Regions from separate parts of the Peribacillus sp. NPDC058075 genome, predicted to be linked through region 2. Evidence: predicted binding sites of a transcription regulator. Region 2 holds the regulator's gene; the other holds the start of a gene.

Region 1 (6,448 bases), 890 kb from region 2:
TGGCAGAGCAGGAATTTTCGTTTTACTCATCGCTCTTCCCCTCCCCCCTTAATAGCTCAAGAACGTCATTTTGTTTTTTCTGTGCCAAATTCCTGAATTGGTTCTCCTCCAGTGACTGGTCGAATTGGCATACAGATTTAAAGGAACAGAAGGTACACGGCGTTTTTTCCTTTAATTTGTATGGCGTTATATCCACATCACCATCGACCATTCGATCACCAGCCTCCTGATAAATACGGCGCACATGATGATTCAGAAGCGAAAACTCTTCCCTGCTGGCAACTTTGGAAGCCGCAAGGAGCGATCCGTCCTTTTTAAATCCAGCTGGAATGATATCCGACTTACCAGGATTTTCAATATCAAGCGAGGTATCCATCATTTGAATGACATTTGAATGATCCAGTACAAGTCCATTCATTTTAAAACTTTTATAAATTTCTTCTTCAATTTTATCCAAGCTGAGCATTCCCTTTGATTTGACAACGGGATTATGCACATGAAAATATAAAACCCCGGCAGGGATCGCTTCTTTTCCAATAAGCGACTTGGAATGGGTGACGACGATATCAAGGTATGTCAACATCTGCAGCGCGAGTCCATAATATACTTCACTCATGTTCAGTTCCTTTTCACTCGACTTATAATCGAGCACACGCAAATAGACACCTTCATCTTCTTCCGCTTTATCCACACGGTCGATCCGCCCGATCAATTCCATCTTCGTACCGTTTTTCAATGTGAAAGAAAGTGGCGGCAGCTCGCCATTTTTTCCGAATCCGAGTTCTAGTCCGATTGGAGCAAAACCGCTCACCTTTGCATGTTCACTTAATACGATCGAGGCCCGTCCAATCACATGTTCCAGTTTCCTGCGTAAATAGTGATGGCGGTTCGTACTTAACAAAATTTGATTTTGGAGTTTAGGAGCAAGTCTCTCCACAGCAATTCTGGCCAGCTCCAAGCATTGTTCGGCAGTCAATGTAGACCAAGGAATATCATGTTCCTTTAAGTAATCGGAAATCATTTTCAACGCTCCATGGAACATCTCGCCTATATCCGGTGCATCCAAACGGAAAATTTGCCGTTCCCTCAATTTCAAGCCATGAGCCGCATAGTGGGAAAACGGGCAGCTATTGAACATTTCCATCCTGGATACACTCGTAAGAATGCTCTCACCGTATAATTGCTTACTTGTTTCCTCAGATAATTTCTTTGTCCTATTTTGATAAAAAAGGCTCGATAAAACCTTAGTTACTGAAGGACCGGCCTTTTCATCATCAAGAATGGCATTATATACATCCCACCATAGTGAATGGATTGGATAGTTCCTTTTTTTCAGCTGCAATTGGGCAGCCAGGTACGATAGGGCCACATCATGATTCACAGCATATTTCACCTGTTCCTCAGCAGGCAGATCGGACGGATCGTTCATATAATACACTTCGGAAACGTTAGGCAATACGTCCCTTACCCGTTTTAAATAGGATGACGGTAAAAGTGCCTTCCCTTCCACATCGGCAAGCGGATATGATAGATAAAGGGCCTCTGCAGGCGTTGTAAATGCTTTGTACGCTGTAAACTCCTCATCCAGCAGGCGCACTTTTGAACTTGGGGCAACATCAAGTCCACCAGCCAGCAGCACATCACGATCACTATCTGAAAATATTCCGTCAGATACAGCTTTTCCTGGCAGAACCCCTTCGTTCAGGCCGATAACAAAAGCTGTCTTTACATCATCCAGGCGGGATAAATCTAGATTAGCGACCAATACTTGGTCAATTGCCGGCGGTACCAAAGAAAATTCAAGAGATTCCAGACCAGCTTCAATGATTACCGCAAACTGTTTCATGGAAAGCTCTTCCCCGCTCAGCAGTTCAACGAATTGATCCAATAGGTCGACAACAGCATTCCATGTTTGCTCATGCTCTCTTGCCGATACCAAATCACCCGCTTCTTCTGCCTCTAGTTTCAGCTTTTCCAATTTTTCCGGTACATGCAATTCTTCAAGATATAGATAAAGGGCTTCACACAATTCCCTGCCATTAGCAGCCTTTTTAACACGTTTTGAGAGCTTCAAGATGGGCTCGGTAAATAATTGCTTCATCTCATTCAACTCTTGCTCGAGCTTCATTTCCTTATCCGTTTGGTTCCGGTCCTCGAGTTCCAGGCCGCGGAAGCGCCGGTATGTCCAACGATCTTTGGACGTCCACCTGCTTCCTTTAATGCCGCGGGCCAGCACATAGTTCTCCAGCTTATCTACCTGTTCGCGCATCCTATCGTGGTTTTTTTGCAGCGGAAATAGAAGCTCCGTCTTGATTGCACGAAATACCGGCTCATAACGCCAATAACCATTGATGATCTCCAAAGTAGAACGAATCAGTTCAATCAGAGGATGATTCAGCATCGTCCGTTTGGAATCGACGAACAAGGGAATTTGATAATCCCGAAAAACGGTTTGTAAAATATCTGAGTATGCTTCCCCATTACGAACTAAAATCGCAATATCACGGTAACGGTGCTGTTTCTGTCTGACCAGCGACAAGATATCCCGGGCAACTCCTTCAATCTCAGCTCTGCGGTTAACTGCCTGGGCGATCGTTACATCAGGTGACTGCTCAAACGTTTGTGCAGGGCGAATGGCAAAATAAGTTTCCAGATGATTCAGCCCCGGACTCTTTCCAAACCTTTCCGTCCCTTTTAAGATTCGATCTTCTGAAATCGGTATGCCATTCCTCAATCCAGCCTGATAAAGGTGATGATAAAGATTTCCCGTTTGCCTGAACAGCTGCAAATCATCCGGGGCATATTGCCTGTAGGGCTGATCTAACGTCAGTGAAATCGTTACACTCCTGCACAGCTTCATCATTTCTTCCACAATCATTAATTCCTGTGGAGTCAAGCTATAAAAACCATCGATGTATATATCTGCATTCCTTATATATGAAGACTCTGGCATTTTCTCGATCAGCAAAGTGAAATAATCTTCGGAATCTAAATATTTGTTAACCATTTCATCCTCAAAAGCCTGATAGACCAATTCAAGATCATGCAGTTTATCCTGAATGCCGCTGCCGGCCTGTGAGGTTTCTGCCAAATAGCTTTGAATGTCATCAGGTTGGATGCAATATTGCTTGAACTCAGCCAGCATTAGCTCCATCTGTGCAATGAACCCCTGCTTATCAGCAGATCGACGAAACATCTTTAACTCTTCCTTTTTATCATCCATGATCTTCCGTATCAACATATTGACGCCGACACTGTCCAAATGCAGCCGGCTCATCCCCCCGGTTTCCTGAAGGACGCGCCATGCAAGCCTGCTAAAACTGAAAACCTGTGTCCGGATCATTCCGGCAAGGCCTGGTGTTTTAATTAATTTATATTCAGATAGAAACGTCATCTGATCAGGAACGAGGTAAATAATTGGATTTCCTTCGGGATCTTCTGTCAATTTGGAGCGAATTTCGTCCAATATATTCGAAGTTTTCCCTGCACCCGATCTTCCCAGTAAAAAACGGAGTGACATCTCTTTTTCCCCCTTACAACATAATATCTAGACCCATCATACCAGAAATACTTTCGACTTTATGACTAGGTTTCTGTTTCCAATTAGATTTACTTTCTATTATTTTACCGTTTCCCTTGAAAAAACACCAATCGTACGTTCGCGTTTCCCCAAAAAGAAAAAGCCCACATAATTTGGGGGCTTCCACAATTATTCACCTGTAAATTTAAAATTGAAATCATGGACCGGCCAATATCGAACATCCACTTTACCGACAACATTTTCAACCGGTATATAACCAAAATGACGGCTGTCAGCACTTTCAAGACGATTATCACCCATAACAAAAAGCTTACCCTCCGGAACTTCGGTCATGTCCGTCAATTCTTTTAATGTGAAATCACCCGTAAAATCCTGTTCCGGGAAACCTTCCTTGACTTTCTCAAGATAAGGCTCATCCACTTTCTCACCATTTACGTAAAGCCAATCATCTTTATAACGAATTCGGTCACCTGCAATCCCTATAACTCGCTTAACATAATCTTCTTTTGAATTCGCATGAAAAACAATAATGTCAAAACGATTGATATCATGAATCTGGTAATTGATTTTATTCACGACAAGTTTATTTCCATCTTCAAGGGTCGGCTGCATCGACTTCCCTTCAACATCATAGCTTGAAAAGAGAAATGTACGGATTAAGATGTAAATAACAAAAGCTATCATCGCTGGTTTTATCCAATCGGATAAAGAATTCTTGTTTGTTTTTTCCATCTAGTTCAACCCCTACTGCATTTATATATTAATTTATTGTCCTTCTTCTCTCTTCATGCTTTTATTTAACCTGACTTCCAGTCTTTTCCCCACATACCATAGGATAAAGATGACGATTCCGATAATGACCGTTCGCACAGGGTTATGAATTAAGGATACTAAATCGTAACCTACGAAGCTGATCGTAAAAATCATCACCGCTTTCCCACCCACTACTGCAAGTCCATATTGCAGGGTACTGACTTTTGAAAGTCCTGCCACGATATTAACGATAGCCGAAGGTGTAAAAGGGAAGCAGAGTAATATGAACAAAGGACCGAATCCATGGTTCTCAACCCAAACCATCAACCTCTGCACCTGTTTATGCTTTTGTAAAAATCGGAAAAACCTCATTTGACCATATCTTCTAATAATCCAAAAGATCAAAAAAGACCCCGCTACCGCACCAATCCAAGAAAATAAAAATCCCCACCAGAGACCAAAAGCCGTTGCATTAGCAAGCACGAACACCACTAAGGGCAAAAAAGGCAAAAAAGCTTCCAGCATCGGCAGCAAGATCCCAGGGATTGGACCGAATGAGCGATATTGCTGAATAAGTGCCGATATATGATCAAGTGTAAACCACTCACGTATAGTATCCAAATCCATAATTATCTCCCTCGACATGCTGCCATCAATGCAGCATAAACTTATTAAAAACTGTTTATTTTAGATATATCACTTTCCCTTGAAATTGCAAGAATTATTATCCATATATCTTCATACTTTCCCTATCTCCGGAAAACATAATCTTGTTAACGAATATTTCTTGATTTATCAAAACTGCTTGCATATACACGGAAAATACATTAGGATAAAAAAACAGAACACATGTTCTTATTTTGCGGAATATACATACTATTATTAAAAACGCGCTATTTTAGAAAGGGGCGGTCATGATGACCCGCATTCCAGAAGATGACCGAAATATGATTGAAAAAGCCATCTACCTACCTATGGTTATTACAGTCTTAAACCGGGATCTCAAGGTCATCGAAATTAGTCCGTTTAAATTAAAAAGGCCCTATTCGGAGCTAGTCGAACACATTTTAAAAGTGGTTCAAGACGAACTTGCCGAGGTACGGCGCTATTTGCGCAAGGAGAATATTAAGGTTAGTGAAATCAAACGCGATGAATCCTTCACGATGTATTGTTTTTTATATAAAGGATACGAGGAACATCATAATTATTTCAATCCCCGCCTTCGCAACAAAACCGAAGACTTGTTATGTTATTACTTTTTCGAAAAAAACCACCGTTCAAGGAATTAGCGGGTACAGGCAGCCTCCGTAAATGCTTAGTCCGTATATGTGGATGTTTGAAGCAATAGATCAATAAGAGAAGGTTAAGCTTAATCAGTCAATATAGGCATTATCGTAACGGAATGTTTCGATTAATAATAAGCTGATAATGTTTTTTATTTAAAACTTTATCAGCTTATTATATTCCATCGAATCCATTTCTTTTTCTGTTTGAATATACTCTGTAAATGCTTCTTGATTAATTGCTAAACGTATTTAATTATATCCAATCCTAGCAACATTTTACTAATATATAGTGTGCATCTATTAGATCTAATTGAATAGCAGAAAGTATTTTGTCTAAACACAGTATATTGCACCAATTTTCATTTTGAAAACTTTTGTTAAAGAGTTTTATCCAGAAGAAACAAATAACAAAGAAGAAGGAATGTACAGACCTCCCGAAGAATTAGCGGAAAGAGATAATAAGGGTCACATAGAGTCAAAAATTATATATAAATCTTTTTACCCTTATATTGATTTACGGCATGCCGCTTTAAATGATGCTAACGGGTGCTTATGAGGTGCCATATAAATAAAAACGAGGAAATTATGAATTGGTTATATTAGAAGTATACCGGTATATAACTATACAATTCTAGGTACATACAAAAAGAAATTTAAAGATTTAATGGATGAGTTATTTGAAGATTAATACTGATGCCCTTCTCATATGAGAAGGGCTTTTGCTTTTGCTTGTGACATTTTCTAAAGTAAACATTGATATGATTGAACGTATGAAAGAATCATTCCACAATCAGCCTGTAGAATATCAACTTCTCCATATTAAAAAGTCAGGTACATTCCCCTTCTTCACCAGCAACAATCCCTCATA
Region 2 (6,448 bases):
AAGTAGTGCGGGGTGGTTGATTTCCCCTCCAGATGCTCGTTTTCCGCGGGGCGGGCGGTGAGCCTCCTCGGCGTAAACGCCTGTGGGGTCTCACCTGTCCCGCTGCTCCCGCAGGAGTCTCGCACTTCCGCTCCAATCAACCTTAAATCGTTTTGTTTTAAAAACAACAATCTTTACGAAAAGAGCCTTTCTTAAAAAGGGTATCAGACTATAGACATATTCTAAGTTTCTTTTATTTTAAAAAAAGATTCAGTCGATTGCAGAAAATCCGCTTTCTTTTCGCCGATGGTCTGCCAAGCATGCTCGGCTAAAAGGATAACTTACTTTTCCCGACAAATTGATCCCCTCTCTTAATTAAGGAGGGGTTTTTTGGATGTGTGTAATGGGATGTAACATGGGTGTTAGTGGCAGCGAGAGACAACCTGTATAGGTTTAATCCGTCTTTTTATAGGATTCTCTATAAGACAAAATACCAGTTTTGAGTGCAGCATAATTGCCTATGCTTGCATAGCCATAAAACCAGCCCATGAAAATTCCTGAAACGAAGTGATGACGATGACTGATGAAAATGGAAATGAACAAGCCAAGGGCCAAAGCGATGGCAGGGATGAATTTTGGATGAATATGAAACATGACCTTAATAAGTTGAGTAAGAATCATGATGGTAGGAATGGCTATCACTGCATCCCAAAAGTTTGTATGGATGGTCGGGAAGTCCATGATTTCACCACCTTAAATTGAAGTTTTCAAAATTATTTTTTGTTTTTCATCAATTTTTTATACACTGATTAAAATTTAAAATGAATTATTAAAAGTTTTAGACAAGTTTTGAAGATTTCCAGTGTTCAATTTAAAAAGCCGTCAATCCGTTTGAATATATGGATTGGCGGCTTTTCCTTGTTGGTGGGGAAATGGATAAATAGTACGCGGAGCGAACTATTCGAGGTAAGTAATCTAAAAATTAGCCAGATCATCGGAACCTTTTGTACAGGACAAGCTGTAACCTTTTTCATAGATGAGAATACGATAAGAATGAAGATAAACAGTGAAAAATGAAGTAATGCCTATTAGTGGGAGGTTCTAATGAGCAAAGAAACATTTATTAAGGAAATTGCTCCCTATGCCCAGAAAATTCAACAGGAATTTAAAATATTACCTTCGGTTGTCATAGCACAAGCTTGTTTGGAGAGTGGATATGGGACAAGTTTATTAGCAAGCAAAGGTAAAAATATATTCGGTACAAAAGGTGACTTCAAGGGTGAGTCTGTCATTATTCAGACAATGGAATATGTCAATGGTGTGCCTGTTCAAGTATGGAACAAATTCAGAAAATATCCATCTTGGGAAGAAAGTCTTCGAGATCTTGCCACTTTATATGTAAAGGGGACTTCGTGGAATAGAAGTCTTTATACAGCTGTCATTGGAGAAAAAGATTACAGAAAAGCACTTAAAGCAATATTCGATGCGGGGTACGCATCGGATCCCCAATATATTGAAAAACTGGTGAACCTTATCGAAACAAGCAATTTAACAAAATATGATGCAAGCATTGAAGAGGTTTATCATATTGTCCAAAAAGGGGATACCGTCTCTGCGCTTGCAAAAGCATACGGTTCTACACAAGTGCAGATTCAACAGTGGAATGGCTTGGTCGACCTTAACCTCATAAAGGTGAACCAAAGATTAAGAGTGAAGTGAATTTTAACTGGGAGCGGTAATTGAAGCTCTCTTTTTTATTGTAATCAGATTGTTTCCAAAGTAAATATTAGGCCATCGTATAACTTCCATCCGTAAAAAAGGATGTTTAAATTCCCAAGAAAATCTGATTCTATTAATAAATATATCAATATCCACTCTTCCATATGCATATTGAGAGAATTCAGGACATAGATTAAACAAACAAAAAAAGCGCCGTTAGCGCTTTTAGTGTATTTGTCTATATAAGCCTATTACTTTTCCAAGGATCGAAACATCTCGTAAAATAATTGGTTCCATATTTGAGTTCTCAGGCTGAAGCCTTATGTAATCCGGTTCCTTAAAGAATCGTTTTACAGTGGCTTCATCATCTTCCGTCATGGCCACGACGATATCTCCATTATTGGCATTGCTTTGTTGTTTCACGATGACATAATCCCCATCATGAATTCCTGCTTCGATCATACTTTCACCCATGATTTCCAGCATGAATACATGGTCATCATGTGGAACCATGCTTTCGGGAAGCGGAAAGTATTCTTCTATGTTCTCAATGGCCGTTATCGGCATACCCGCTGTTACTTTTCCAAGTAACGGCACGTTCACGACATTGACTTTGGGAATATTGTTCGCTTCCTCCAAATTCATTATTTCAATGGCCCTTGGCTTGGTAGGGTCACGTCTAATCAGGCCTTTGCTTTCCAGACGTGATAAATGTCCGTGTACTGTTGAACTTGAAGCAAGTCCCACTGCTTCGCCAATCTCCCGTACGGAAGGTGGATACCCTTTTTGGCGGACCTCTTCTTTAATGAAATCAAGAATATCTTGCTGCCGTTTTGATAGTTTAGTCATTTGTGCACCTCTTCCCCAATGTTCTTTGCTACATTATAGCATGGCCCCCAACTCTATACAAACATAAGTTCGAATTTTGTTGTTGACTGAAACAAACGTTCGTATTATAATTTGGACATAACATACGAACGAACATTCGCTTTGGAGGGATATTGATGAAAAATTTATACAAAAATTATATTTATACGATTCTATTAGCGGGATCAGTATTCATCTTTTCAATTTTATTCTCTTGTACATTGAACAATGATCCAAAAAAGGATTTCCTTTCTATAGAAGTAAGTGAAGGTGATACCCTATGGGGAATTGCCGAAGAATATGAAGAAGCAAATTTGACAAAAAAAGAATTCATTGGTTGGATAGAAGAGCATAATGGAGTCAGGGCGGATACAATTAAACCTGGTCAAGTCATCGTCATACCGGTTAAAGGGGAAGAGCTTGTCCAGAATTTGGCCAGTGAGCAGTAAGTAGTGAAGGTAGGGTATTATGAAGGCGGTAATCTATTGTAGGGTCAGCACAGAAAAAGAGTCACAGGAAACATCATTGGCAAGGCAGGAAGATGAGTTAGTCAAATTGGCAGAAAAGATGGACATTGAAGTCATTTCCATAATAAAAGAACAGGCAAGCGGTTATGAGTTGAATCGGGATGGCATTTTTGAAATGCTCGAACTATTTAAAACTAAAGAAGCTGATGTACTATTCATCCAGGATGAAACAAGGCTGGGAAGAGGGAATGCCAAAATAGCCCTTTTCCATGTCATCCTTAAAGAAGATGTGAAGATTTATACGCTCTCACATGACGGGGAGCTTGAGTTATCGGATTCGGATGCCATGGTCATCCAGATAGTCGGTATTGTAGAAGAATACCAAAGGAAACTACATAATCTTAAAATAAAGCGCGGGATGATAAGAGCCGTTGAAAAAGGGTACCGTCCTCAAAAAAACCTTCAGAATCAAAGGAATTCCACTGGAAGGGAACGTATGGAAATTCCTATTGAAGAAATTATTAAACTTCGGGCCAATGGATTGACATTTGCAGAAATCGCAGCCACTTTAAGGGGCTTTGGATACAATGTTTCCAAGGCTACTGTGAACAGGCGTTTTCTCGAACATCAACTGAATAAAAAGGAAAGTCAATCTTAGAACTTGTAATTTCGCTTTTTTTTTAATACCATGACAATATCCGGAGATTATGAAGGAGCGTAATTATGTTATCAAAAGAAAAATTAACCCGTATTAATGAACTTTCTAAAAAGGCAAGGACTGAAGGTTTGACGGAAGTTGAGGCGAAAGAGCAAACCCAATTGAGAAGTGAGTATTTGGAAACATTCAGAAAGTCCATGACCGATACGTTGGAGCATGTGAAAGTCGTTGATCCAGAAGGTAATGACGTCACTCCTCAAAAGATAAAAAATATAAAAGAAAAAAAAAGAAACTTACATTAATGCTTGAATTCCTCTCATGGAACGAGGATCCTCTTAGCATTTAGGAGTAAAAAGAGAGTGCATGCATGTATGTATTCTCCTATTTAGTTTAATCTAAATAGGGGATTCTCTTATTTCTAGAAAATTTTAATATTGAGGCAGTAAATAGTGATTTTAGTTGTGATATTATGCTTGTCACTATAATATAAAGAGGTACATTACAGGAAGGGATGTTTTTACAATATGTTAGATAAATTAGATGCACTTTCAATCAATACGATTCGTACATTATCAATTGATGCAATTGAAAAGGCTAATTCCGGCCATCCGGGTATGCCAATGGGTGCAGCGCCGATGGCGTATAAACTATGGACCGAATATATGAATCATAACCCGAAAAATCCAGATTGGTTTAATAGAGATCGCTTTGTTCTTTCAGCTGGACATGGTTCTATGCTGTTATACAGCCTTCTTCATTTATCAGGCTATGGCTTATCTATCGATGATTTGAAAAGCTTCCGTCAATGGGGCAGTAAAACTCCAGGACATCCTGAATTCGGACATACGGCTGGTGTAGACGCAACTACCGGGCCGCTTGGACAAGGTATTGCAATGGCAGTCGGAATGGCAATGGCTGAACGTCACTTGGCAGAAAGCTATAACCGCGATTCTTATAATGTTGTCGATCATTATACATATGGCATTTGTGGAGATGGAGATTTAATGGAAGGTGTTTCTGCAGAAGCGGCTTCATTAGCTGGACATCTACAACTCGGAAGACTTGTTGTTTTATATGATTCTAATGATATTTCCCTTGACGGCGACTTAAGTCAATCATTTAGTGAAAGCGTAGCAGACCGGTTCAAATCTTATGGATGGCAATATATCCGCGTTGAGGATGGAAATGATCTTCAGGAAATTGCTAAAGCGATTGAAGAAGCGAAAACCGACGATGCACGTCCAACATTAATCGAAGTGAAAACGGTTATTGGATACGGTTCACCAAACCGTTCAGGTAAATCCGCTGTTCACGGCGCTCCGCTTGGTGCAGATGAGCTTAAATTGACAAAGGATGCATATAAATGGACATTCGAAGAGGACTTCCATGTTCCGGAAGAAGTGTATTCACACTTCAATGAAGCTGTTGTTGATGCAGGCGCTCAAAAAGAAGAAGCTTGGAATGAATTGTTCAAAAATTACAAAGAAGCACATCCTGAGTTAGCACAGCAATTGGAGCTGGCCATCAAAGGAGAACTGCCTGCTGATTGGGATCAGGAAATTCCGGTCTATGAAGAAGGTAAAACATTAGCTTCCCGTGCTTCAAGTGGAGAAGTGTTAAATGCAATTGCCAAACGGGTCCCTAGCTTCATAGGGGGTTCTGCGGATTTAGCCGGATCTAATAATACTGCCATCAAAGGTGAGACTGATCTATTACCTGGTAATTACAGCGGCCGTAATATATGGTTTGGTGTACGTGAATTCGCAATGGGTGCGGCTTTAAATGGAATGGCACTTCATGGTGGATTAAAAGTATACGGAGGAACATTCTTCGTATTCTCTGATTATCTACGTCCTGCCATAAGAATGGCAGCACTAATGGGACTGCCTGTAAACTATGTATTCACTCATGACAGCATTGCTGTAGGAGAAGACGGACCGACTCATGAGCCAATCGAACAATTGGCATCATTGCGTGCAATGCCTAACTTAGGGGTAATCCGTCCAGCTGATGGCAATGAAACGGCAGCAGCCTGGAAAGTGGCTATGGAGTCTACAAATAAACCAACGGCCCTTGTATTGACTCGTCAAGGATTGCCAACAATTAAAGACACTTCCGAAACTGCGTATGAAGGTGTTTCAAAAGGTGCTTACATCATCTCTGCTTCTAAGAAAGAAGTAGCCGATGCATTACTTCTTGCGACTGGTTCTGAAGTGAACTTGGCTGTGGAAGCACAGAAAGCTTTAGCGAACGAAGGAATTGATGTTTCTGTTATCAGCATGCCATCATGGGATCGATTTGAAACTCAATCTAAAGAATATAAACAAAGCGTAATCAATCCGGCAGTGAAGAAACGTCTAGCTATCGAAGTGGCTTCACCGTTTGGTTGGGATCGTTATGCAGGTGATGAGGGTGAAATATTGGCCATCAATCATTTCGGCGCTTCTGCACCAGGCGGTAAAATCATGGAGGAATTCGGTTTCACTGTAGAGAATGTAGTTGCTCGTGTTAAGGAAATGCTTAACTAATCGTAATGGAAAACTGACACCAACTAGTTTGGTGTCAGTTTTTTTATCAAAAACAATCCTGATTTATATTGCCTTTTCTAAATGGAAATCTTCCATTCGACAAAAAAAGAAGAAAATTTCTCCAGCAAACAACATATCTTTTTAGTTTGTCAATATATAATGAGAATAAATAAATTTCGTTTAAATGTGTCAGTTAAAGGGGAAAGTTATCAATAGTGGAAAATAGTGGA

Evidence for each region. The regulator LexA, encoded in region 2, represses DNA repair genes until DNA is damaged. The targets are predictions, from matches to a motif close to CGAACATATGTTCG.
Region 1: a site for LexA is predicted at 3,649-3,662, ahead of addB (helicase-exonuclease AddAB subunit AddB). Genes of this name have one in related genera too.

What each region holds. Positions count from the first base shown of each region.
Region 1 covers NZ_JBHVSL010000001.1:3,195,859-3,202,306, forward strand. The annotation lists gene addA (helicase-exonuclease AddAB subunit AddA) at 1-30, opposite strand, end outside; gene addB (helicase-exonuclease AddAB subunit AddB) at 23-3,520, opposite strand; gene lepB (signal peptidase I) at 3,710-4,273, opposite strand; gene ACFVS1_RS15855 (TVP38/TMEM64 family protein) at 4,307-4,921, opposite strand; gene ACFVS1_RS15860 (YhjD family protein) at 5,212-5,583, shown strand.
Region 2 covers NZ_JBHVSL010000001.1:2,301,389-2,307,836, reverse strand. The annotation lists gene ACFVS1_RS11465 (hypothetical protein) at 433-720, opposite strand; gene ACFVS1_RS11460 (glucosaminidase domain-containing protein) at 1,084-1,698, shown strand; gene lexA (transcriptional repressor LexA) at 1,924-2,547, opposite strand; gene yneA (cell division suppressor protein YneA) at 2,703-3,014, shown strand; gene ACFVS1_RS11445 (YneB family resolvase-like protein) at 3,034-3,690, shown strand; gene ACFVS1_RS11440 (DUF896 domain-containing protein) at 3,756-3,992, shown strand; gene tkt (transketolase) at 4,215-6,218, shown strand.